DNA from 3 places in the Methylomonas sp. MS20 genome. Region 1 is predicted to be linked to each of the others. Evidence: riboswitches for the same ligand, from Rfam matches in the RefSeq annotation. Region 1 holds a riboswitch; each other region holds the start of a gene.
What was found. Region 1 has a riboswitch for cyclic di-GMP ahead of ACQE3D_RS08135 (PEP-CTERM sorting domain-containing protein). Riboswitches for the same ligand answer to the same signal wherever they lie in the genome.
Positions count from the first base shown of each region.

Region 1 (7,824 bases):
CATTTGATTTTGATGGCCAGTTTCGTGGTCGTGCCCTTGCTAATGCGCGATGCCGGCCTGGAAGGCGGCAAACATTGGCTGGTGTATTTGCCGGTGTTGGTCACGTCGATGGCCGGCATCATTCCGTTTGTCATCATCGCCGAGAAAAAACGCAAAATGAAGGGCGTGTTTCTGGCGGCTATTTCGACGTTATTGGTGGCGAATCTGGGCTTCGTGCTGCTGCACGGCGAGTTGATTGGCTTGATTGCTTGTTTGTGGATCTTTTTCTGCGGATTCAACTTACTGGAAGCTACGTTGCCGTCGCTGATTTCCAAAACCGCGCCCGGCGATTTGAAGGGCACCGCGATGGGGATTTATTCCAGCGCCCAGTTCATCGGCGCCTTTTTAGGCGGCGCGGCCGGCGGCTGGTTGTACGGCGAATTCGGCCCGGCCTCGGTGTTTTTGTTTTCGGCCGCTATCGCCGCCAGTTGGATATTGATCGCCTGGTTTATGGCGCCGCCGCGTTATTGGGCGAATCTGCTGCTGCCACTGAAAAACGTGTCGCCAGAGCAGAGTGGTGAATTTTCCAAACAACTGCTGACTATCGCCGGCGTCGAGGAAGTTCGCCTGCATTTCGAGGAACAAGCCGCCTATCTGAAAGTCGATAGCCAGCGCCTGAACAAGGACGATTTGAACCAATTTTTACAGCAATGGCGTTGAGCCGCTGCTTAGTTTTTTTACGGAGAAAACCATGCTGAATAAAGTCATGCTGATCGGAAATCTCGGGGCCGACCCGGAGGTGCGTTATATGCCGAGCGGCGATGCCATTACCACGATACGATTAGCCACCACCCGCCGCTGGAAGGATCGCAATTCCGGCGACCGCAAGGAAGAGACCGAATGGCATCGGGTCGTGTTCTTCTCCGGCCTGGCAAAAACCGCCGGCGAGTATTTGAAAAAAGGCAGCCAGGTTTATGTCGAGGGCCGGATTCGTACCCAGAAATGGCAGGGGCAGGACGGCCAGGATCGTTACACCACCGAAATCGTCGCCGAATCGATGAACATGCTCGGCAGCCGCAGCGGCGGAACCGCTAATTATTCCGATAACAATACGCCGCCGCCGAGCAGTTACGATCAGCGTCCTTCAGCGCCGTCTTCGTCGTCCGGTCCGCAATCGGCGCCGGCGTCTTACGACGATTTCGACGACGATATCCCGTTTTAATCGGTTAAGGCATCCCTCGTCTCGGTGACAACCGCACCCGCTATTCCGCCGGTCAACGCCGCTGGTTCACGGCCGCCCTCGATCGCCGCGAACGTAACGTCGGCGGGCTTGGAAGTCGCCTTCGTCGGCGATTGGCTGTTGCAGTCCGATTCGGCCGACATCGAGCCGATCTTGGCGCGGGTCAAGGCGTTAGAAGCCGGCCAGCGATTGTGTTTCGCGACGGCCGAGCTGGGCCGCTGGGACAGCCTGCTGGTGACCGAGTTGATCAAAATTATCGACTGCGCGACCGGAAAACGGTTGGCGGTCGATAAAGCTACGCTGCCGGCACCGTTGCAAGGTTTGTTGGCGCTGGTTTACGCGGTGCCGGAACGCCTGGACGCCCAACGCGTTACCCGGAAAATGCGCTGGAGCGAGGCGCTGAGCGCCGAAACCGCCGCCGCGGTCCGGCATGCCAAGGAGATGCTGATCTTCGTCGGCGACATGACGCTTAGCACCTTGGCCGCCGTGCGTGGTCAGGCGCATTTCCGCCGTCAGGATTTGTGGTTGTATATCCAGGAATGCGGCCCGTCGGCCCTGCCCATCGTCACGTTGATCAGTCTGTTGGTCGGTTTGATTCTGGCCTTCGTCGGCGCGGTGCAGTTGTCGCTGTTCGGCGCGCAAATCTACATTGCCAATCTGGTCAGTCTGGGCATGACCCGCGAAATGGGCGGGCTGATGACCGCGATTATCATGTCCGGCCGCACCGGCGCCGCCTATGCGGCGCAGATCGGCACGATGCACGTCAATAGCGAAATCGACGCATTGAAAACGATGAATCTGGACCCGATGGCTTTTCTGGTACTACCCAGAATGCTGGCCTTGATTATCATCATGCCTTTGCTCTGCTTGTATGCCGATTTGATGGGTATCGTCGGCGGCGGCTTGGTCACCGTGAATTTTTTCGACGTGTCTTTGACCGAATATCTTGACCGCACCGCCAGCGCGGTCAAGATGAAGGACTTTATCATCGGTTTCGTCAAATGTTCGGTGTTCGGAATTTTGATTGCCTTGTCCGGCTGCATGCGCGGCATGCAATGCGGCCGAAGCGCGTCGGCGGTCGGCGATGCCGGAACCTCGGCGGTGGTGACCGCGATCGTATTCATCGTGGTCGCCGACTCGGTGATGACGATAATCTGTAATCGCCTGGGAATTTAGCGATGGCCGATGCCTGCATCACGATCAAGGATTTGACGATGACCTACGGCGATTTCGTGATTCAGCACGATCTGAATTTCACGATCAATCGCGGCGACGTGTTTGTCGTGATGGGCGGCAACGGCTGCGGCAAGACCACGCTATTGCGGCACATGATAGGCCTGAAGGCGCCGGCCGCCGGCGACGTATTCTACGGCGATCAAGCCTTGTGGGCCGCCGATCCGGCCGGTCGCCAGCGCATTCTGCAGCGCACCGGCGTGTTGTTTCAAAGCGGTGCCTTGCTCAGCTCGATGACGCTGGCCGAAAACGTGGCGCTGCCGATTACCGAGGCAACCAGTCTGCCGGCCCGGAAGGTCCGCGACATCGTGTCGTACAAACTGGCGTTGGTGGGTTTGGCCGGTTTCGAGGATTATTATCCGTCCGAGTTGAGCGGGGGCATGCAAAAACGCGCCGGTTTGGCGCGGGCGATGGCGCTGGACCCGGAAATCTTGTTTTTCGACGAGCCGTCGGCCGGCCTGGACCCGATCACCGCCAAATTGCTCGACGACCTGATCCTCAGTTTGAGCCAGGCCTTGTCGGCCACCGTAGTCGTGGTCACCCACGATCTGGACAGTATTTTCCTGATCGGCAACAATTCGGTGTTTCTCGATGCCGAAACCCATACGATGATTGCCGGCGGCCCACCCAAACAATTGTTGGCGGAATCCAAAGACCCTAATATCGTGCGTTTCCTGACGCGCGGTGACGCCTCGGTATCCCGGCAAGCCGGTGGCCGCACTCGGAGTAGCCTGTGAGCAAGCAAGCCAATCCATTGGCGATCGGTTTGTTTTTGACCGGTGCGCTGACTTTGTTGACGATGGGCGTGATGATTTTCGGCGGCGGCGATTATTTTAAGGACAAAAATCGCTTCGTGATCTTCTTCGACTCGGCCTTGAACGGCTTGAACGTCGGCGCGCCGGTTAAGCTGCAGGGCGTGCAGATCGGCAACGTTAGCGAGATTTCGTTGGTGATGGAAACCGACACCGACCGAATCTACAAACCGGTGGTCATTGAAATCGACCCAGCCTTGCTGCGCAACACCTCGGGCGAGGAAAGCCACGGCCACACCAAGAAACAGCAACAGGAAGCGGCGCAACGCATGATAGAAGCCGGCTTGAAGGCGCGATTGGAAACCCAGAGCTTGCTGACCGGCTTGCTGTATGTCGATTTGAATTTCTACAGCGACAAGCCGATCAATCTGGTCAAACTGGATTATAAAAATTTGCCGGAACTGCCCAGCGTGCCGACTACGGTCGACGAAATCCGCAACACCGCCGACGAAATCATCAACCGGGCCAAGCAATTGCCGGTCGAGGAAACCCTGAAAAATCTGTCCGATACCTTGACCGAAATCCGCAATCTGTTGCAGTCGGATAACACCAAGCAATCGATGACCGCCTTGGCGAAGTCCTTACAGGAAACCCAAAAGTTGATGGCGACGCTGAACCGGCAAACGGAACCCTTGCTGAGCAACGCCAACGGCGCGCTAACCGACACCCGCGCCACGCTGCGGGATTTCAACCGGGAATTGCTGCCGGTGTTGCGCGCCGCCGAACAAAGCCTGGCCGCCGCGACCCAGGTTCTGCAGGAATCGCGGCACGCGCTGAATGCGGTCGAGACGCTGGCCGACGCCGATGCGCCGTTGAACCAGGCCTTGCTGGAAGTGCGCAACGCCTCGCGTTCGCTCAAAGACTTGGCCGAGGGGCTGGAACGCCAGCCGCAAGCCTTGATTTACGGCAAATAACTTTCCCACTCTTTGCGGCACCTTCGTTTCGCCGGTCCCGCTGAAACGATGTTTTCCGGCGTCAGTCCGGTTTTAGGCATCAATTAATCTTAAATTTAATAAATTATGTTATACGCCGCGAAGTGCATTGGGCATTTGCGGTAGGAATATTAATTTTAATTTTGTTTCAATAACTTAGCTTATCTATAGTTGAGATTAATTGAGTGAAATCACTCAGCAAAAATAGGCGAATGGCTTTGTCCGTTTGCTTTTCATGCGCCCCGTCGACCGCAGTCGACGATGTTCAGATTCTCTGTGTACCCCGGTTTTAGCAGTGATGACTCGGTTCTGGACTCCAATAGCGCCACCGACAGCCGGTCACCGTTTCCCGGTTTTAGCGAGGTATGGCTGGCACACTAACTGCTTGAGTCTGTTCGCCGCACCGGAAATTACTTTCGGAATCAGCATCTGGACAGCGTGCCGGCAAGAGCGGATCAGGAGAGGCCGCGAGAGTCGAGCCGAGTTTAAGGTGCGGTATCGACGGTAAATTTGCCACATCCGCCGCAAGACGGAGCCGGAAAGCCTTGGGTCTTGGTTCAAGACAGCCGGGTTGCCTCTCGAACGAGAGTAAGCGTCGGTTCGAAGCGTTCGAATCGGCTACCGAAAATCTATCTTTCAAGCCTATAGGAATTAAATATGCAATTTCATGGATCAAAAAAAATGACCTTAGGAAAAACCTGGTTTGCCGCGGCGGCGCTTGCGGCGACCAATCTAGCCAACGCCGGTACCTTGAACGGCGGTGTGTTCAATATCGCATTCAACGACCCAAACGACTTATTGGCCGGCTTGAACTTGGGAGAAGGTTCGATTACCTCCTACTACGTCGCCAATTTTTTCGATAAGGCGGTGGCCGACACCTTGACCGCGAACGATATGGTCGCGACTCCGACGAATACCTATCCGGCGCCGAACATATTAAGTTACGACGTGAATCCAAGCAGTTTGGCGGGCACCGGGATACCGACCGGTTATATCGGCGGCAGCGGGCGCAGTAATCAAGCGACGACGTTGACTTGGGCGTCCGATCAAGACCATCTGCTGAACGCCTCCAGCTTGACCGCGAGCGGTCAGGTCGGTTTGGATGGCGTGTATATGACGCGCGGTAGCTTTACCGGCACGCTGCTGTCCGGCGACTACAAATTCTCTTATATCGCCGCGCGAAACAACGGCACCAACACCGGTTGGACCTTAACCAACAACGTCAGTTTTGCTTCCAATACCTTCGACACCCGTAATATCAGTATTACCACCGACGGCGATAGCCTGGCCTTTACCGGTGAGCTCTGGTGGTCGCCCAACACATCGGCCTTTTTATTCGGTGGCGACGGTTCCAATTCCGCCGGCATGGCCGGCACCTTCAGTCTGATTTCGCCGGTTCCCGCCGCCGTTCCATTGCCGGCCGCCGCGTGGTTGTTCGGTAGCGGTCTGTTCGGCGTGCTGGCGTCGCGGCGTCGCAAGTCGGCACCGCTCGCCGCGTAACCGGCAACCTTGACCGGGCGCAATATCCGGACGACTAAGTCGTGCGGGTATTTTGCGCATCGGCTCTCAACGGAAATGACTTCCTCTGGCAAATTTATGCATATTCAAATGATAGGGTCGCGCGCGCTCGTTGCCGCGGCACTGCTGGCCTCGTTATCGCCGCCTGTTTCCGCCGCCACGGTTTCCGGCGGTACCATGGTGGTGAATCTCGATCGAGACGCGCTCGCCGACGCAATCGCGATTGACGCGACCGCCGCACCTTCGATGTACTTGGAGGAATTTTTCGACGCCCCGGCCGCGAATAGCCGCACCGCCACGCAAATTCTCGAAGATCATATCGTGCCGGGCGTCGCCGAAATTCCGGCTAAGAACCTGACGTTTTCAGTGAACGGCACGCATGTCGCCAATCTGACCGGGCGCCACGCAAAACCGACCACGATCGAATTCGATCCGGCCAATTTTGCCTCGACCGTTACCGGCGTGATTGGTTTATCCGGCGTGTTTCGGTTCCGGGTCGATACAGGATCAGAATTCAATCGCATTTTATCCGGCGACTACGCGCTGGAATACGACGCCGCCAATATGGATGGCGCATCCGGCCGTTCCGCATGGTCCTTGTACAATCATGTGTCGTTTCGCTCCCAATCCTATAATTTGTTCAATGTCGTGCTGGATATTCACGACGGTTCGCTGGATTTGAGCGGCGAACTGGGTTTGGGCGAAGGCTATGACCATTTGTTCGGCACCCGCGATGCTATCGTCGGAAATTTCAGTTTGCATACTTCGGTGGTACCGGTTCCGGCCTCGATTTGGCTATTTGTTTCAGGTTTGGGCGGTTTGGCGCGCATTGGCATGCGGAGGCGCCAACTATGACGCGCGTTTCCGCGATGGCGTGGTTAAGTAGCGCGGCGTGGATCGCGGCGGCCGGCTCGAATGCGGTCGCGGCGAACGCGCCACACCGATTCGGTGCCTACGCCAGCATACAAATCAACGTCGATTCGGACGGCAATAATATTGTCGGCGACGCGGCTAACGAGCCCGCGCTGGCGATCAATCCACTCGATCCCACCAACCTTGTCGCGGCTTGGCGGCAATTCGACTCGGTGGCGTCGTCGTTTCGTCAAGCCGGTTGGGCCTACTCGGCCGATGGCGGGGCGAGTTGGCATTTTAGCGGCGCTATCACCCCGGGCGAGGGACGCAGCAATCCGACCTTGGATGTCGACGCGTTCGGCCATTTTTATTTCCAAAGTCTGCATTTCGATCCGACCTACACCTTTGTTCAAGACATTCAGGTGATTAAATCGCTGGACGGTGGCCGCGGTTGGGAGGCGCCGGTCCACGCTCATGGCGAAGGCGGCGATAAGGCACAGCTAGCGGTCGATCGTAGCGGCGGCCCCGGAGACGGGCACGTCTATCTGAACTGGCGCGACTGCCTAGACGGCAAATGTTTTAGCCGTTCGCTGGACCGCGCCGCCAGTTTCGAAGCGCCGATCGAACTGCCGGAGAATCCGACCTTCGGCACGATGCGGGTTGGTGGCGACGGTACCTTATATATGGCCGGGCGTTTGGAATACCCGTACTTCGACGAAGAAAACATGGATCGCAACCTGCACAAGCATATTTTCGTCAAATCGACGAATGCCGGCGATGCGAACCAAAAGCCGACGTTCGAAGTACGCGAGATCGATATGGGCGGCTTGGCGCCGCTGTTTTTGTTCAGACAAAACCCGAATCAATACGGGCCGGTCGGCGACGTGCAAATGGCGGTTAACTCCGCAATCGGCGCCCGGCAAGGCGAATTGTACGTGCTCGCCACCGTCGATCCGGCAGGACCGGACAACTTGGACGTTAACTTTATCCGCAGCAGCGACGGCGGCGAAACCTGGTCGGCACCGATTCGGGTCAACGACGATACGCCAGCGGCGAATCATTGGAACTGGTTCGGAATGATGGGAGTTGCGCCGAACGGCCGTATCGACGCGGTTTGGTACGACACTCGCGACAGCAATAGCTACCGGGTTTCGCAACTCTATTACAGCTACTCGTGGGACGGCGGCTCGACCTGGTCCAAGAATCAAGCCGTCAGCCAGAGTTTCGATACGACGATCGCCTCGCCGCACGGTTCGCT
Region 1 covers NZ_CP189962.1:1,876,374-1,884,197, forward strand. The annotation lists gene ACQE3D_RS08110 (MFS transporter) at 1-699, shown strand, start outside; gene ssb (single-stranded DNA-binding protein) at 731-1,201, shown strand; gene ACQE3D_RS08120 (MlaE family ABC transporter permease) at 1,226-2,395, shown strand; gene ACQE3D_RS08125 (ABC transporter ATP-binding protein) at 2,398-3,189, shown strand; gene ACQE3D_RS08130 (MlaD family protein) at 3,186-4,178, shown strand; cyclic di-GMP riboswitch class I at 4,699-4,775, shown strand; gene ACQE3D_RS08135 (PEP-CTERM sorting domain-containing protein) at 4,878-5,696, shown strand; gene ACQE3D_RS08140 (VPLPA-CTERM sorting domain-containing protein) at 5,805-6,569, shown strand; gene ACQE3D_RS08145 (hypothetical protein) at 6,566-7,824, shown strand, end outside.

Region 2 (7,824 bases), 1.8 Mb from region 1:
AGTTACCGGTCGCCGTACCCGCCGCGAGCACGACGCTGTCGAGCGAGGTGTTGCTATTATTTTTCACAACCCAATTCAGCACCTTAGACGTGCCTTGAGTGATCGAATCGCCGGCATGGTAAGTGTCTGACGCGTCGCTACCGTAATACGCGTTCAGCAACGAAACGCTGACGATGGGCGCCACCGAAAGTTGCGCCGACAATCCGCTGTCGTTGCCGGCGATCGGTAAACTCTGGCCGCTGTCGTAACTGAAGGTCCAAGCCTGTTGATAGCTACCGGCCGGTATCGTCGCCGGGGCTATCGCGCTCACCGAAAAGTCCTTGGTAACGCCGTTCGCCCAATCATCGGTACTCTCCGGCTGAATCGTTGTATACGTCAGACCACCGGTGCCGTTCGCAGCGACCAACGCAATTTTACAAGAACTGATGCCGCCTTCCCTCGCGCACAAGGTGTAGCCGCTGTCGTTGCGCACGCTCCAAGTCAACACCTGGGTCTGACCGGCGGCTATCGCCTGATTGGCGTTAAAATTTTGCGAAACCAGGGTCAAACCCGGCGCACTCGGCACGACCGTGACGCTGACGACCGCGTACGCCTTGGGCTTGGCTTTGTCGGTGACGGTCAACATGAATTTCAGCGTCCCGGCAACCGACGGACTAACGAAAGTAGCGGACGCGCGATTGGCGTTACGCAACTTGACTTTCTTGCCGCTAATCTGCCGCCATTGCCAGCGCTTAACGGCCTTGGTCACATCCCATGCGCTGCCGCTCAGCGTGACGGTCGCGTTGTAGAGCACGGTCTGATTCGAACCCGCACTGGCGGACAGAACGGCCCAACAGTTCTTCACGGGCCCCACCATCAAAAACAGAGCGAGCCAGATTAAGCGAAACCAAACTTTACCAGTCAAAAATCGATTCATAGTCACCACGGCCAAGCTTACTTTATGCTATCGAAGCGTCATTCCTGCGGACGATTCGGCGAGATCAAACGGTTATTCGGTATTAAAGCAACAATAATTCGGGTGCGATTCGTTCCATGAAAATTTTCCGGTAGCTCTCGGCCTTCCTGACCTGCATGCTTTCCATCGGATTATAATCGTCGGTAATCAGAATACCGTTGGCATCGGTCATCGCATATTCGTGCTCCGACAACCATTGAATCGGCCGAGCGAGTTCCGGCTTATTGCGATCGAATTCGATGCCACCCCGCGAAGCCAGAAAAATAAAATCGGTGAATTCGCCTTTTTCGGTGGTGAAAACGCGAATATTCGGGAACAGACTGGCCAACGTTTTATAAACCGAGGTCACCGCGTTCGCGCCTTCGCCTTGCGTGAAGCCGACGTAGTTCAGCGCCAGAATACCCTGCTCGTTCAACATCGCTCTCAAGCCGCTCAACATCTCGACCGTCAGCATATGTGTCGGCTCTGAACCGCCGGTAAAACAGTCGTGGATGATGAAGTCGTAGCGCTTATTGAGCTTTTTGACTTCGTAACGCGCATCGCCCACCAAAAATTCGCCGGTCGGCTGAAAATTGAAATACTGCTTCGCGGCATCCGCGACTACCGGATCGATTTCTATCGTGTCCGTCGCCAGTCCCTTAGCCTTTAAATCGCGAGCAACATGGCCGCCGCCCAAACCGATCAGCAAGGCTTGATTGGCCTCGGGTCTGAACAACGGCGGCACCAAACCCAATATCACCTGATACCCCAGCAAACTGCGACCTTGGGCTTTTTCGACCGCACTCAGCACCGAAGAATCGGACAACAGCAAGCGAAAGCCCTTGCGCTCGTCGTCGACGACTCTAACCCAGCCGTAGATGCTTTCCTGTTCGTGCAACACCTTAAAGCCGCCGACCGATTTGACGGTCTTCGCATAGCCGTTCGCCGCCAACGTACAAGTCAGAGCGGCCACCAATACCACCGAAAACGTCGCCCCACCCGTTGACGGCGCCGGCCTGTCGAAAACCAGTAAACCGATCACCACCACTAATAACGCCAGACTCAAGCTGAACACGATCGCGCGGGTACCGAATTCCGGCAACAAATAGAAAGCCAGCAACAGTGTGCCGATCACGCTGCCGACGGTGCTAACCGCATACACCGAACCGACTGCCCTACCCACACCCCGCAAGTCGCGGGTGGCCATTTTGATCACATAGGGACCAACCATCGCCAACGAAGTCAGCGGCAGCGTAAACAATAACAACGCACTGACAAACGCGCCGCCGCGTATTCCCAGTGGATTGGTCCACGTCATTACCGGACCGCCGAGAAACGGAATCAGCGCCGTTGTCACCGACGCCAGCGCCAAAATATGCGCCAGCCGCAAGGCCGGATAACGATCCGACAAATAACCGCCCAGGTAGTAACCGATCGCCAACGCAATCATCGTTACCGAAATCAGCGCGGTCCAAACGTATAAACTGACCCCATAAAACGGCGCGATAATCCGCGTCCCCAGCAGTTCTAAGATCATCACGGCGCCGCCGCTAAGCGTCACCAGGGCAAACAACGCGGCGGTGCTCAATGCGCCGCTCCGCGCTTTAGAATCTGTTAAACCGTTTTCAGACATGACTGACCAAACTTTGAGTAAGAAGTAAAAACCTATTGATCGCCGCGAACTTCCTAACAAGTACTCGATCGGTAATCGGGCCGGGCATTATAAGCGCGAAAAACCAAATCGTCCGTTGCCGGCATCGAATCGACAGTATGCCGGCGACTAAAGAAAAACGCCTCGGCCATCGAATGTCATTTAAAGCGGCATCCTTAAGCGTCACAAACCGGCCCGATGGCATCAAAACAAAAACGAGCGCTTGCCCCAATTCCTGGGGCGAGCGCTCGCGAATGGTTGGCATCCCGCCAATACGTTATCGAATCAATCTGATAACCTTCCTTGAATTAAGTGCTACGCGCGCGGCGTTTCATGCCCAGGAAACCCATCAATGCGCTACCGAACAACCAAACCGCACCAGGAACGGGAACGGTGGTTACGCTGAAGTTGCTGATAGTCAAACCGCGGGCCAAACGGTCGGCTGTGTAGGCTGCCGCGTACTGGCTACCGGCGGTGGCGCCGCCGTTGACGATGTCGTTGAACAACTGGGTGTACTCCGCGACATTGGCGCCGCCGATTGCCAGGGTATAGACGCCGGCGTGCAAAAAGCCATTCCAAGACACGCTGTTATCCACCGTACCGTCGGCCGCTAAAACGCCAGTAGTTCCGCCTGATGAGTTGGTGAAGCTGGAACCCGCCACGGCGTCCGCACCCGATTTGCCGGTATAGGTAATCGTTGCGATCTTAGCAGTATCTAAATTACCCAAATAGTTTGGTCCATGGGTATCGGTCGCGCCGGCAGTGCCATTGTTGCCTGTGGTAATACTGCCGTTGGTATCGAACACGCCCCACAAACCGGTAGGGTTAGCGGCTGTGCCGGCCGCCGCGCCACCGCGAATGTCATTGACACCCGCGAACGGCGACCAAGAAGCAAAATCAGGCGCTCCCGCCAAATAGGCGGCGGTATCGGGATCAGCCGCGGTTGAAGCGACATCGCCCACGCCGTCGTGCGAGGAAGCTGGAACCACGCCGTTGTACAACGAGAAGCCTGGGTTCAAGGTGCTTGCACCATTGGCATTGGTTGTACCGGTAATGGTGAAGCTAACATTCGCGTCTTTTTCCAGAATGAAATAACGGAAGCGGATGTCGTGAGTATTACCCAAGGAATCCGGGTTCAAACCGGCCAGATAACCGCCGTTGCTGGATACGGTGGGTGTAAAGTTTGCCGCAGCGCCATAGGTACTTGTCGCGCCTTGGGTGTTACCTGTCAACGGATCGTAAGTGCCCGCGCCCCAGTACAAAGCGGAACCGTAACCCACGTGCGCCATCGCTTGACCGGACATTAATGCCATACCGCCAACTAACGTTAAAACCGAAGCTTTTAAAGTCATTTTTTTCATAGTTATTTTTACCGTAATAATTATTATCCCTCTGACAGACCTTGAATTCGCAGTGAACCCCAAATCCGTCCCTTACATCGATTGCAACCCGGCCGTCCCTTCCCCCTAAGAGGACCCGTGGCTTTCCGGCTTCGCCTCGCGGCGAATGTGGCGAACCATCCCTGGCAAAACGTCCTGTTTTCTCCTCATTTCCCAAAACGAAAGTCAACCTTTGGCGCTATTGCGTTTCCTTGCCGTTGCCGTCAAACCCGCCAAGACCGGAGCGAACAACCATACTGCCGCCGGCAAAGGCACCGCCGTCACGCTTAAGGAAATCTGGCCGTCCAAACCCTCCAGCGCGGTTGCAGCGTCATAAACCGTTCCGCCGCCGGCCGCGATCGTATAATCGCCGGCGCCCAACAGATAATTCACCAGCGACACCGAATTGCCTCCCGCAGGACCCACGTGAGTCAGATATTGAATCACCGCCCATTCGCCGCTGTTATTGGCCATGCTCCAGGAATCCAGCGCATCGAACTGGCCGCGATATTCGACGTGCTCGGTATCGCGAAACGGCGACAACACACCGTTATCCACCGGCGAAGCCAACTTGACGACATGCGGCGTTGGTGTGGAAACCAATACTTTAGGGTTCAACGGGTCTACCGTCGTATCGTCGTGCGCTTCAGCCGCGAAAAGCCCCGAATACAAACTGAATGCCGGATTCAACGCATCTGTTCCACTGATATCGCTAAAAGTGATGGTCACTAACGAAGATTGGTCCAGATGAAATTTAAAAAATGTCCCGCCGGCCAACGAATGACTATCGCCCAACACCGCCTCGGTACCGTTATGCCAACCGAAATTGGTAAACGTTCCACCATTGATGCCACCCGGCGACGAAATCGGATCGCTTAAATCCGCGTAATCGACATGCGCCTGCGCCTGTCCGGACAAACCGCACAGCGACACGACAGCTAGCGCCGCCCAATTAAACCTATTCATATTCAACATAAATCCCCCAAGTAAAAAGATCCAACGTCCGTGCCGATGAAAACCAACTTTCATCAATCGTCCGACAACACAATAGCCAATCCAAAAATCTTTTCTATACTTCGTCGGCTAAGCTAGCCTGTACGGATGCAAGTCGTATGCCATGCATTTTTCCCGCATAGAGCCTGGGGAAGACACAGGTAAAATAATTAAACTATGTTATTTACAATAATAATATCGGCAAATCGCACAACTTTCCTTCCTCGACAAGCTCCCGCTCAAGAACAGCTTTCATAGGCAAAAAAAACGGCCCTTTCGGGCCGTTCACAACCGATAACACATCCTTGTGTCTTTTATTCATCGGTTACATATCGAGCTTTCCGAGTCGGAAATTTAGGCAAATAATACTTTGCGGCGATTCAAACCCACGAATCCAGCCAAGACAGTGCCGAACAACCAAACAGCACCCGGCACCGGCACGGCGGCTGCGGTAGCAACAGCCGAGAACTCCAAATGACCATGCAGATTTGACAGACTAAAATCGCCTGGATTCACCGCGCCGGAAGCCCCAATTGTGTAATTGCCGGCACCCAGAATTAAGGTCAGAGTCTCTATAGTCTCGCTGGCGGAAGTACCGGCACCGCCAGCCGGGTTATTGTCGTTCACGGCTTGTCGAAACTCGATATTACCCCAGTCGCCCGAGACATTAGCTTGCCCCCAGTTCGCCAAGGCATTGAATTGACCGACATAGTTGGTAGCCCCCATCGTCGCGAAACTGGTATCGCGAAATGAAGAAGCGATACCCTGAGCATCGACCGGCGCATTCGCCGAGTCGAGAGCGTCCTGAACCTTGGTGCTATTTGCCAAACCGGTCTTCGGATTCAACTTCTCATTGGCATCGTCGTGCGCTTGGTAGTTCAGTACACCGTTATATAAGGTAAAGGCCGAATCGATGTAGTTACCGGTACCATCATCGACAGTCCAGGAAATCGTCACCTTCGATTCCTGATCCAGGCGGAAGTTAAAAAAGTCGACTTTGTGACTATCGCCGAGCAGCGCCGTCGTACCGTTGTACCAACCATAAGACGTCACATCGTCCACATCTACCGTCGCCGAACTAGCAGCGGATGAGTAATTGACGTTGGTAAAGCTGCCAACCCCGGTATAGGCCTGATTAGCCGCATTCCATTGAGAAGGGTCGTTCAGGGGACGGTCGCTTTGGCCGCTAAGCGCGGAGCCAATACCATTAGCGGAACGCTGCGCCGGGGTAAGCCCAGCACCGCCCAACGCCAATACCGCCGCCGGCGTGCCACCGTATTGCGCGGTTGAAAGCACCTTACCGGCCGCCGTCAGATCGCCAATCTGCGCCCCCTGATTGAGATCGTAATACTCGACATGCGCTTGAGCTTGCTGAGCCACGCCAGCCAGCGCCAGCGCAATGCCCAGACCCAATTTAGATGCCGATTTGGCATTCGATTTGTAAAAAATTTTATTTTTCATGTGTTCTCCACTGAAGGATTGATAAATTTCAACGATTCTTGCAAGTAAGGACGTAAGCAACCCAGTCCTAAAACTAAAGCAAATAGCAAGCCAACAACACCGCTAGAGAATTCCGGCCCGACAACACCCGAGCAAATCTAAACTGTGTTAAATACCGCATCTATTAGGGCATTTAACGCACTCCTTGCGTATCCTGCTGACACAGCCGACTCACTTGGTTCCTGAAAATTTGCCAAGACCGGGCGGTAAGCGATTCCAATCCGCACCCTTTAACCGAGTTCGGCTATTGAATGTGACAGGATTGCGCAACCCTGTTATCGGGACTGATCCGCGCCGCCCCATGTTCGGAACGGCGTTTTTTTATTCCGAGAAGCCCCATCAAACCGGCCAGAAAAGACCATGCCGCCGCCGGTAGCGGGACTGGCGACGCTTCCAAATGACTTTCGATCACAACATCCGCGAACAGCCCCTGAGCTTCGCCCGCCGCCAATTCGAAATTGAAGACGTCGGATTGGCCGATACTCGCCGCGATCGGCGCGCCGAGCCACGCGTCCGCTCTCTCATATCCCGCTAGCGTTTGCCCGTCCGAACTAAAATAATCGACACTCACCGAACCGGTACCGTTTTCACCGGTAACGGCAACCTGCAAGTCGTAATCCAGTCTCACGCTGATCGAATACACATCGCTGCCGAGATTCGTAAACTCCAGCCCATACCAGCCCAAATGATGGGAATTGAGTGCTCCGCTGTTCAAACTGGTGTCCACCGCAAAACGGTAAGAAAATGCACCGGCAGCACTCAAGCCTGGATTCTGTGCGCTAACACTTCCGTCTCCAACGATATCGGACCATGAGTAATCGCCGCCATCATACACCGGCGTATCGATCTGTTGAAACGAACCCGCAATTTGTAAACCCGATAAATCTCCCGGATTGGTCAGATTCACGATGCTCGCCACCGAGTAACTCAAATTCGCCGATGCGTTTTGAGTGGCGGCCGCCATGACGGGTTGCGCCCCGCACAACCCGACCGCGACGGCAACCCAAGGAATTGGACTGTATTTATTCGCTATTTTCATTGTTAGAACCCTATTTAGACGGATCGTCAAGACGACCGAGACCCGCTGCCAATTCACTATTCCCTAGCCGCCGGCCCAATTTACACTGGCGGCGGCCGGCTATTTTTATTGCGCTAATAACTGATCGAAGCGCAAGGTCGGCTCGGTCGATCCGCTCGCCCCAACCGCCGGGACGACCATGACCTCATCCTTCGCGAAATTCGCCAACAATGGATTGCCGGCCGTTACAAGGCCCGCATCGCCAACATGACCGTTCGGCACCACCACCTCCGGATGATCGAACGGCGCTTTTTGGTATCGCACCCTCTCGTCGGTGAAGGATTTCAAG
Region 2 covers NZ_CP189962.1:3,678,831-3,686,654, forward strand. The annotation lists gene ACQE3D_RS16385 (DUF1566 domain-containing protein) at 1-844, opposite strand, end outside; gene ACQE3D_RS16390 (fused MFS/spermidine synthase) at 999-2,522, opposite strand; gene ACQE3D_RS16395 (hypothetical protein) at 2,894-3,946, opposite strand; cyclic di-GMP riboswitch class I at 4,026-4,108, opposite strand; gene ACQE3D_RS16400 (VPLPA-CTERM sorting domain-containing protein) at 4,151-4,930, opposite strand; gene ACQE3D_RS16405 (PEP-CTERM sorting domain-containing protein) at 5,312-6,418, opposite strand; gene ACQE3D_RS16410 (VPLPA-CTERM sorting domain-containing protein) at 6,702-7,496, opposite strand; gene ACQE3D_RS16415 (cytochrome c peroxidase) at 7,602-7,824, opposite strand, start outside.
Region 2: another riboswitch for cyclic di-GMP. It lies ahead of ACQE3D_RS16395 (hypothetical protein); the one in region 1 lies ahead of ACQE3D_RS08135 (PEP-CTERM sorting domain-containing protein).

Region 3 (7,824 bases), 360 kb from region 1:
TTGGTGCGCGGCAGGCATTAGTCGATGCGGCTGCTGTCGCATGACTGTATGGATTGACCGGACGGCTGGCGTTAAACGCACCGTTGGCTTCGGGAGCGAAGCTGGTCGGTACGGCCAAGAATGCACCTGGAGTAGCGGTAAAGGTGTGGGTGAAACCGGCGTTCAGCGCCGCCATCACTTCCGGCGCGCCGGCTGAAGTAATGATCGCGTTGGTCAGTTTTTTCAGGTTAGCGTCGGAAAAGTGGTCGGTCCAATATTGGAAAGTGTTTTCCGCCCAGTCCTTGTATTTGCCGTTGACTACGTTAGCCAGGGTCGGCGCTACGCCATCGACTTTAACAAAACGGAAGTTGCTGGATACGGCGGTCTTTTTCTCCAGAGACTGGATACCGACCGCCCAGCGCACACCGTAGGTGTTATCGAAACCGTTGGCGGCGTTGCTGCCGTCGTTCAGCTCGTCCAAGCAGTTGCCGACCGAACCCGAGGTGTTGTTCTCGTGGATCATCGGATAGCCGTCGCCTTCGCCGAAACCCAAGGCCAGTGCGTCGGAAGCCGGAGCCGTCGCGGAAGCAGCCGAAGTACAAGGATCATGCAGGAACTTGATATTGGATTGAGCTTGGGTACCGGAACCGTTTTCGCGGCGGCAGGTATGCAACAACGAGGAACCCGGCAAGTAAGCGGCGGCATTGGCTTGGACCCAATCGTACAAACCGGTGGAACCGGTCACTTTCAATTGGTTCCAGTCCGCCCAGCTGCCCGCATGAATCGATGCGATTTGAGCCGAGCTCAGGCTAGGCATGCAGGCCTCGGTTTCGGCACCAACCGCGCAGCCCGCCAAGGAACCGTTGGCGATTTGGGCGGCTTGCAATGCAAAATACAGTTTTTTGGTGACGGGCACGCCGAAGGTCACCGCCGAAGCGCTTTTCACGGTCATTTTAGCGACATCGTCGGATGTTACATCCGAATAACCGACCGGAGCGTTGTTACCGATAAATTGCCCCGGGTCGACGTCGGAAATGCCGAAGTCGGAGATGTGGGTGCTGTATTTGCTGGCGTCGGCCAAGTCGTAAGGGCAGGTGATCAAACCCAGCGTCGAACCGGCGACCGGCAAGGTATTGGAGGTGCAAGCCGAGCTGATTTTCAAATACTCGATCGTGGCGGCGGCGGTGTCGCCGTTGGCTTCGGCGATGATAGGGCTGACGCCGAACGCGGAACCGCCGGCGCTACGTTTGTAGACCAAGATGTAAGGCTTGTTGGTCGGCACATTGCTGTTGGTAGTAGCGCGAGTGCACAAATAAGCGTTTTGGTCGGAACCGGTCAGGCTATCTTTGTATTTCCAGACTTTTTTAGTGGTGTCGCAGACTTTATCGGCGGCCGGTACCGATGAATCGGTGATCAGTTTTTCGATGAAGTTGACCGCCGCGGAGGCGCCGGACAGATACAACACGTTGGTTTGACTGGCATCAATGATGGGCAGGTTGTTGCCGTCGACCGGAATCGGATCGTTGACGGTCGCGGCTTGCACACCTGATGCGGCCAACAGAGCGCTGATCGCGGTGCCTAATACTAAGTTTTTCATGGGTAGTTCCTCGAGTTATCAATCGTGAAAACCGGAGCGGCGCCAACGCCGCTCCGAATACCGCTTATGCGGCGGCGTATTTGCGGCGAGTCGCGCGCAACATGCCCATCAGGCCGGCGCCGAACATCCAAACCGCGGCCGGCAGCGGCACGTTGGCCGGGGCCGGACCGAAGCTCAGCAGATTGCCGGCCAGGGTCCATTTACCGGCGGCCAGGGTATGGGCTTGAGTGCCGTTGTAGTACCAGAAGTCGCCGGAGGTACCGTAGGCGATATTGGCTTGGGCCAAGCTGACCGTACCGAAGATGCTGTTGAAGTCATTGTGTTGTCCGGTATTCGGGGTGTCTGCGTCAGACACCAGTGAACTCAGATTCGCGGCATAGTCGCTGGCGGAAGCACCAGGGGTAGCTTTGACTTGACCGGTAGTGATCTGGTTTGCATGGTTTTTGATCGCAGTACCAGGGACTGTGGATTGTTGCAAGCTGTTGTATTTAGCGATCTCGGTCATGCCGGTGATCAACTGCTTGGAACCGTAACCGACGGCAATCGCGAACTTGGTCTGAGAGGCATCCATGCCGCTGGCGAAGGTATTCCAGTTGTCATTGAGGCTCAAATCGTAGCTCAGCGTATAACTGTCGTTGTTGACGTTGGCGATCAGATCGCTCATCAACAACCCCAAATCCAGCGTGAACGTCAAGGTTTGGCTTTTGTCGTAAACCGACAAATAGGCCTCGGCTGTGGCGGCGCTAGTATTGTTGATCGCCGCATTCGCCGCGCCGGTGGCAGCGAACATCGCCGCCGCCAACAAGGCTTTGTTTAAAGATTTCATAATGGTTTCCTTATGTTTAAGATTTAAAAATACATAAGGTGACAGCCCAGCCGTCTTGGCTTGTCGGCTTCCTACCGCCCGCCGCCATCCCCGGCGACCGACCCAAGCCAAGACCTGAAACTTTCCGTCCCCGCCTCGCGGCGAGTTTGGCTTTTACACGCTTACCTGCTCACTAAACTTCTAACACGTCGAGTGGTGTCGCTATCCCCGCTACCATGTGTCCGTATTGCAACCTACTCCCTACCTTCTTCCTCTTGCCGCTCCCTTCGCTGGTCTTCCCTGTTCCCTGTAATTCCGCGTCAACCAAGATCCCGCGGCTCCCTGCCATCTCAGTTGCGGCGAATTATTCCAAACAAATCAATAAGTTTCCGTTACAGCTCTGTTAAAGAATCGTGAAATGTATTACATGCGTGATACGCCGAAACATCGCCGAATGCCGCAGCACGTTGTTTTTCAAGGGCGAATCGTTGCCGCCACGGACCGCGTACCTAACAGGCTAAATTGGGCGCATCCGACATGGACTGTCGAATTTGGCGTGCGGCATCGGCCGCCCGCCCAACGATTGCAGGACTTAACATTGGCCGGAAACGAATATCGGCGAGAGGGCAACTGTGCTAATCGTTAGACGCTGTCGCGGGGACCAAGCACTGATGGACTGACTTTGCCCGGCGTTGCAAACGCGCTAACCGCAGTTATCGGCGATTCGCGGCTAAACACGCGGTCGCCGCTAAAACGCCGCCTACCGGAGTTTCCCAAACGGGAAAACTATAGCTTGCAAAGTCAGGATGCCCGTGGCATTGGGAATGGCGTGTTTGTGCTTCCCCGCCGGAGCGGGACCTATTAACCCGGCTCTTAAATACCGTTCGCCCTGTCGAAGGGCACGCCGGTCCGGACTTAGACCGGCTCAGCCCGAGAAACACCAGTGAGAAATAGGGCCGGATGTAGAGGGCATGCGGCGGCTGACGCCGAATTGCGAGAAATTGACCGAAACCGAGGTTACAGGGGGATCGATCGTTCGAAAAAGCCGGTGCTGGCGAGAACGCCGAAACCTGCCGGGACTAGCGCCCGACAAACCAGCGCTGTTGAATCGCGAACGCGACGTTCACCAAGCCGACCATGACCGGCACTTCGATCAGCGGCCCAATCACCGCCGCGAAAGCCGCGCCGCTGTCGATGCCGAACACCGCCACCGCCACCGCGATCGCCAATTCGAAGTTGTTGCTGGCGGCGGTAAAGGCCAAGGTCGTGGTTTGGCCGTAGTCGGCGCCGATTAGTTTGCCCATCGCGAAACTGACCAGAAACATCGCGACGAAATAAATCAGCAGCGGTAACGCGATGCGCAACACGTCGAGCGGCAATTGCACGATCAATTCGCCCTTCAACGAGAACATCGTCACGATCGTAAACAGTAACGCGATCAGCGTCAGCGGGCTGATTTTGGGTACGAAACGCTGCTGGTACCAATCCTTGCCCTTGGCTCTGACCAACAGCCAACGCGTCGCGAAACCGGCGATGAACGGAATCCCCAGATAAATAAACACGCTTTGGGCAATATCGGCGACCGTCACCGCCACCAAACTGCCCGGCAAACCGAACAGCGGCGGCAACACGGTGACGAACAACCAGGCATAAACCCCGAAAAACAGCACTTGAAACACACTGTTAAAGGCCACTAGCCCGGCGCAGTAGTCGTTATCGCCGCGCGCCAGTTCGTTCCAGACGATCACCATCGCAATGCAACGGGCCAGGCCAATCAGGATCAAGCCGGTCATGTATTCCGGATAGTCGGCTAAAAATCCGATCGCCAAGCCGAACATCAACAGCGGACCGATCAGCCAGTTTTGCACCAGCGACAGCGCCAACACCCGGCCGTTACGAAACACGTCGCCGAGTTCCTCGTAACGCACTTTCGCCAGCGGCGGATACATCATCAAAATCAAACCGATCGCAATCGGGACGTTGGTGGTGCCGACCGAAGCCTGGGCGTTCAGGCGATTCACCTGTTCCGGAAACGCAAAGCCGATGCCCACACCCAGCAACATCGCGAGAAATATCCACAAGGTTAGGAAGCGGTCCAAAAACGACAAGCGCGGCTGCGGGCAGATTGGCAAATTCATCGTGGAAAACCTCGAACTGTTCGATCAGATAGGGCTGCAATTCGACGAAGGACCGCAGCAACTCGCGGCGCTATCGGTCGGCAAATCGGCGTCTTTACCGAATATCGGAATGCTTTTCAACGAATGAAAAGCTTCCCAGGGGACGCCTTGCGGATCGACCGTCCAGTATTTGTCCGATTCGGCGTAGCAGCAGGCGGCCTGTTTTTGCTCCATGATCGGCAACGCCGCCTGTTGCAGCACCTGCTGAATTTCGGTCAAGGCCTGCTCCGATTCGACTTGAATGCCGAGATGATCCACGCCCGCTGCTCGGCTCCGGTTGGAGATCGCGAAGTTGATGCGCGGATCGTCCAGCATCCATTTGGCGTAATCGTCGTGGACGACGCTGGGTTCGGCTTGGAACAGCGCACTGTAGAACGCAATGTTCCGTTGTAGATCGTCGACGGCAAGGTGAATATGGAAACGTTTCATAAGGCTGTTTTCTCCGCGAGAGGGGTTAAGGTAACAAGGCGCCGATGCGATCCAGTTCGGCCTTAAAACGCTCGGGATCGTTTTTCAATTCATTCAACGGCAAGTCCAGAAACCGCTCGATCCGGTAACGCACGATCCCGTAGGCAGTTTCGAAAGCGGCTTTGATTTGTTCCGGGCTGCCTTCGGCGTGCGCCGGATCGTCCACGCCCCAATGGCTACGCAAGGCCGGGCCGAGATAAGCAGGACAAGTTTCGTTGGCGGCATTGGCGCAGACGCTGATCACGATATCCGGGGTCACCGGCAAATCGTTCCAGGATTTGCTGAAATAACCGGCCGTGGATATCCCTTTTTCTTCGAGTATCGCCATCGCGCCGTCGTTCAGCCGGCCGATCGGCCGGCTGCCGGCGCTGATCGCGTGCCAGCCCTTGGGCGCCAAGTGATTGAAGATCGCTTCGCCCATCAGCGAGCGGCAGGAGTTGCCTGTACACAGAAATAAAACGTTCATACGGATGACCATGTTATGGGTTTGATTCAAGACTCGCCGTCGCCGCACGCCATTTGCTCCGGTCCGAAGCAGGCCGTCGGGCTGCCGGCGCAACACTCCTCGGTCAGATAGCCGATCAACTCGCGGATCAGGTTCAAATCAGCCCGATAGCGTTGAAAGCGGCCTTCCTGGGTGGCGTCAACCAGCCCGGCATGGGTCAGGGCTTTTAAATGAAACGATAGATTGGTCGGCGGCAAACCCAGTTCCGCGGCGATTTCGCCGGCAACTAAGCCCTGCGGCGCGTGTTTGACCAGCAACCGGAACACGTCCAAACGCACACCGGAAGCCAGAGATTCGAACAATTTAGCGGCTGATTCCTTATCCATCGGTTTAACTATTCAATAATTATTGTATAGTCTAAATATTTTTTCGGGTTTGGCAAGTCGGCACTGAGCAGTGGCTCGAATCGGATACTTGCAATCCTTAAGCACGACTCCGCCAAACGACGGCAAATCCGCGCCGTCGTTCACGGTCATTTATTTTGTGGCGAGTCTATGGAAATTTTTATAATGCGCTGTCCCTTGAATATTCGAGCAATGCCACGGTCACGATGAGCGAAACCCGCACGCTGCAACAAGCCTACCAAACCGCCGTCCAGCCGCCGCGCGACCCCGAGCGCCTAGCCCAAGCACTCAACGACTGGTACCAGCGCTGGCCGACGCGCAATTTCCTGCATCCCTGCGTCATCGACGGCAAGGCCGCGCTGGTTTGTCAAGCCGACTTGAGCGTCTCGGCGGCGGACGCTTATCGCGAACTGCTGGCAATCGCCGAGGCGCACGGCGTACTCCTGAGACAAGACCGGCGTTCGTCGGACTGTCCTCCGGCGCACGGCAACCGCCGCCGCGACGTCGGCTTGGTATTGACGTTTTGTATCGGCTTGCTGGGTTGGTCGCGGGCGGTCAGCGCCGACGACTTGCTCACGCCTCCGCCAAGTCCCGCCGCGCAGTTGGTGGCGCCACCGGCCGGCGCGATGCAGGCGATCGCCAGTCGAGACGAAGCCAACCATACCTTGATCAAGTTGCGAAGAACCCAACCGCCGAGCGCCGCCGACATCGCCAACGCCTATCAACAGGTCGCGAATCCGCAACCGGCGCCGGCCGACGCGGCAGCCGCGATACTGGATTTTCTGAAAAACGCCTATCGACCCGAGCTTGGCGAACCGGCCAGCGTCGCCGCCGATTTCGAGAGCATCGCGGCATACTACGCCCATTATCCGGCGGTCGCGGCACTAATCAGGGATCTGGACCAACAAAAAGTGCTGCTGAAATACCGCAAGAACACCTGGCAGGCGCAAGCCTGGGGCAACCAATACCGGGTCGATAGCGTGACGATTTATTTCGATACCCGACTAGGCGCGCAACTACTGGCCGAACCGGGCTGCGACGCCAACCCGGCCTGCGGCGTATCGCCGGCCGACGCGCTGCTGCACGAACTGCTGCACGCCAAACTGATGCTGTTGGATAGCGGCCATTTCATCGCCGGCGGCGGCATGGCGCAAAATCTTTACCCTTTCGAACACGAGCGGGAAGTCATCGCCGAGGAAAACCGGCTGTACCGCTCCATGAACCAAGAGGACGGTCTTGCCCGGCCCTTGCGCCATCGCCATAGCGGCCAATTGGCGGAAGTCAGTTGTCCGGCCTGCGCGCCGCACCAACAACTCGCCGCCGCGCCCTAAATCAACCCATTCGACTGGGGCAGCGCCTGCCGACTAAGGCGGGAGTGAGCCGTAGACCGGATTTGACAGGGGTTCCGGCTCGTATTGAAGAGAAGGAATGACGATAGCCCCGACCGGCACCGGTAACGGTGCCGGTCGGGGGCTACTACCGAATGTCGCGCCCGCCCGCCAATCAGCGCGGTCCGGACAGCGGCCGTTCAGATTAAGCCTGCAAGGCTTTCAACAAAGCTTGTAACCGGTCGTTGGCATCGCCGAACAACATGCGGGTGTTTTCCAGCACGAACAGCGGATTGCCGACGCCGGCATAGCCGGAGGCCATGCTGCGCTTCATGACGATGGTGGTGCCGCCCTTCCAGCATTCCAGCACCGGCATGCCGGCGATGGGACTGTTCGGGTCGTTCAATGCCGATGGATTGACGATGTCGTTGGCGCCGATGACGATAGACACATCGACGTCCGGAAAGTCGTCGTTGATTTCGTCCATTTCCAGCACGATGTCGTAAGGCACCTTGGCTTCGGCCAGCAACACGTTCATGTGGCCGGGCATCCGGCCGGCGACCGGGTGGATCGCGAAGCGTACCTTCTTGCCCTGTCCGACCAGCAACTTGGTGATTTCGT
Region 3 covers NZ_CP189962.1:1,513,046-1,520,869, reverse strand. The annotation lists gene ACQE3D_RS06675 (hypothetical protein) at 1-1,576, opposite strand, end outside; gene ACQE3D_RS06670 (VPLPA-CTERM sorting domain-containing protein) at 1,641-2,402, opposite strand; cyclic di-GMP riboswitch class I at 2,440-2,563, opposite strand; gene arsB (ACR3 family arsenite efflux transporter) at 3,461-4,519, opposite strand; gene ACQE3D_RS06660 (ArsI/CadI family heavy metal resistance metalloenzyme) at 4,544-4,987, opposite strand; gene ACQE3D_RS06655 (arsenate reductase ArsC) at 5,013-5,492, opposite strand; gene ACQE3D_RS06650 (ArsR/SmtB family transcription factor) at 5,519-5,857, opposite strand; gene ACQE3D_RS06645 (hypothetical protein) at 6,082-7,206, shown strand; gene pntB (Re/Si-specific NAD(P)(+) transhydrogenase subunit beta) at 7,409-7,824, opposite strand, start outside.
Region 3: another riboswitch for cyclic di-GMP. It lies ahead of ACQE3D_RS06670 (VPLPA-CTERM sorting domain-containing protein); the one in region 1 lies ahead of ACQE3D_RS08135 (PEP-CTERM sorting domain-containing protein).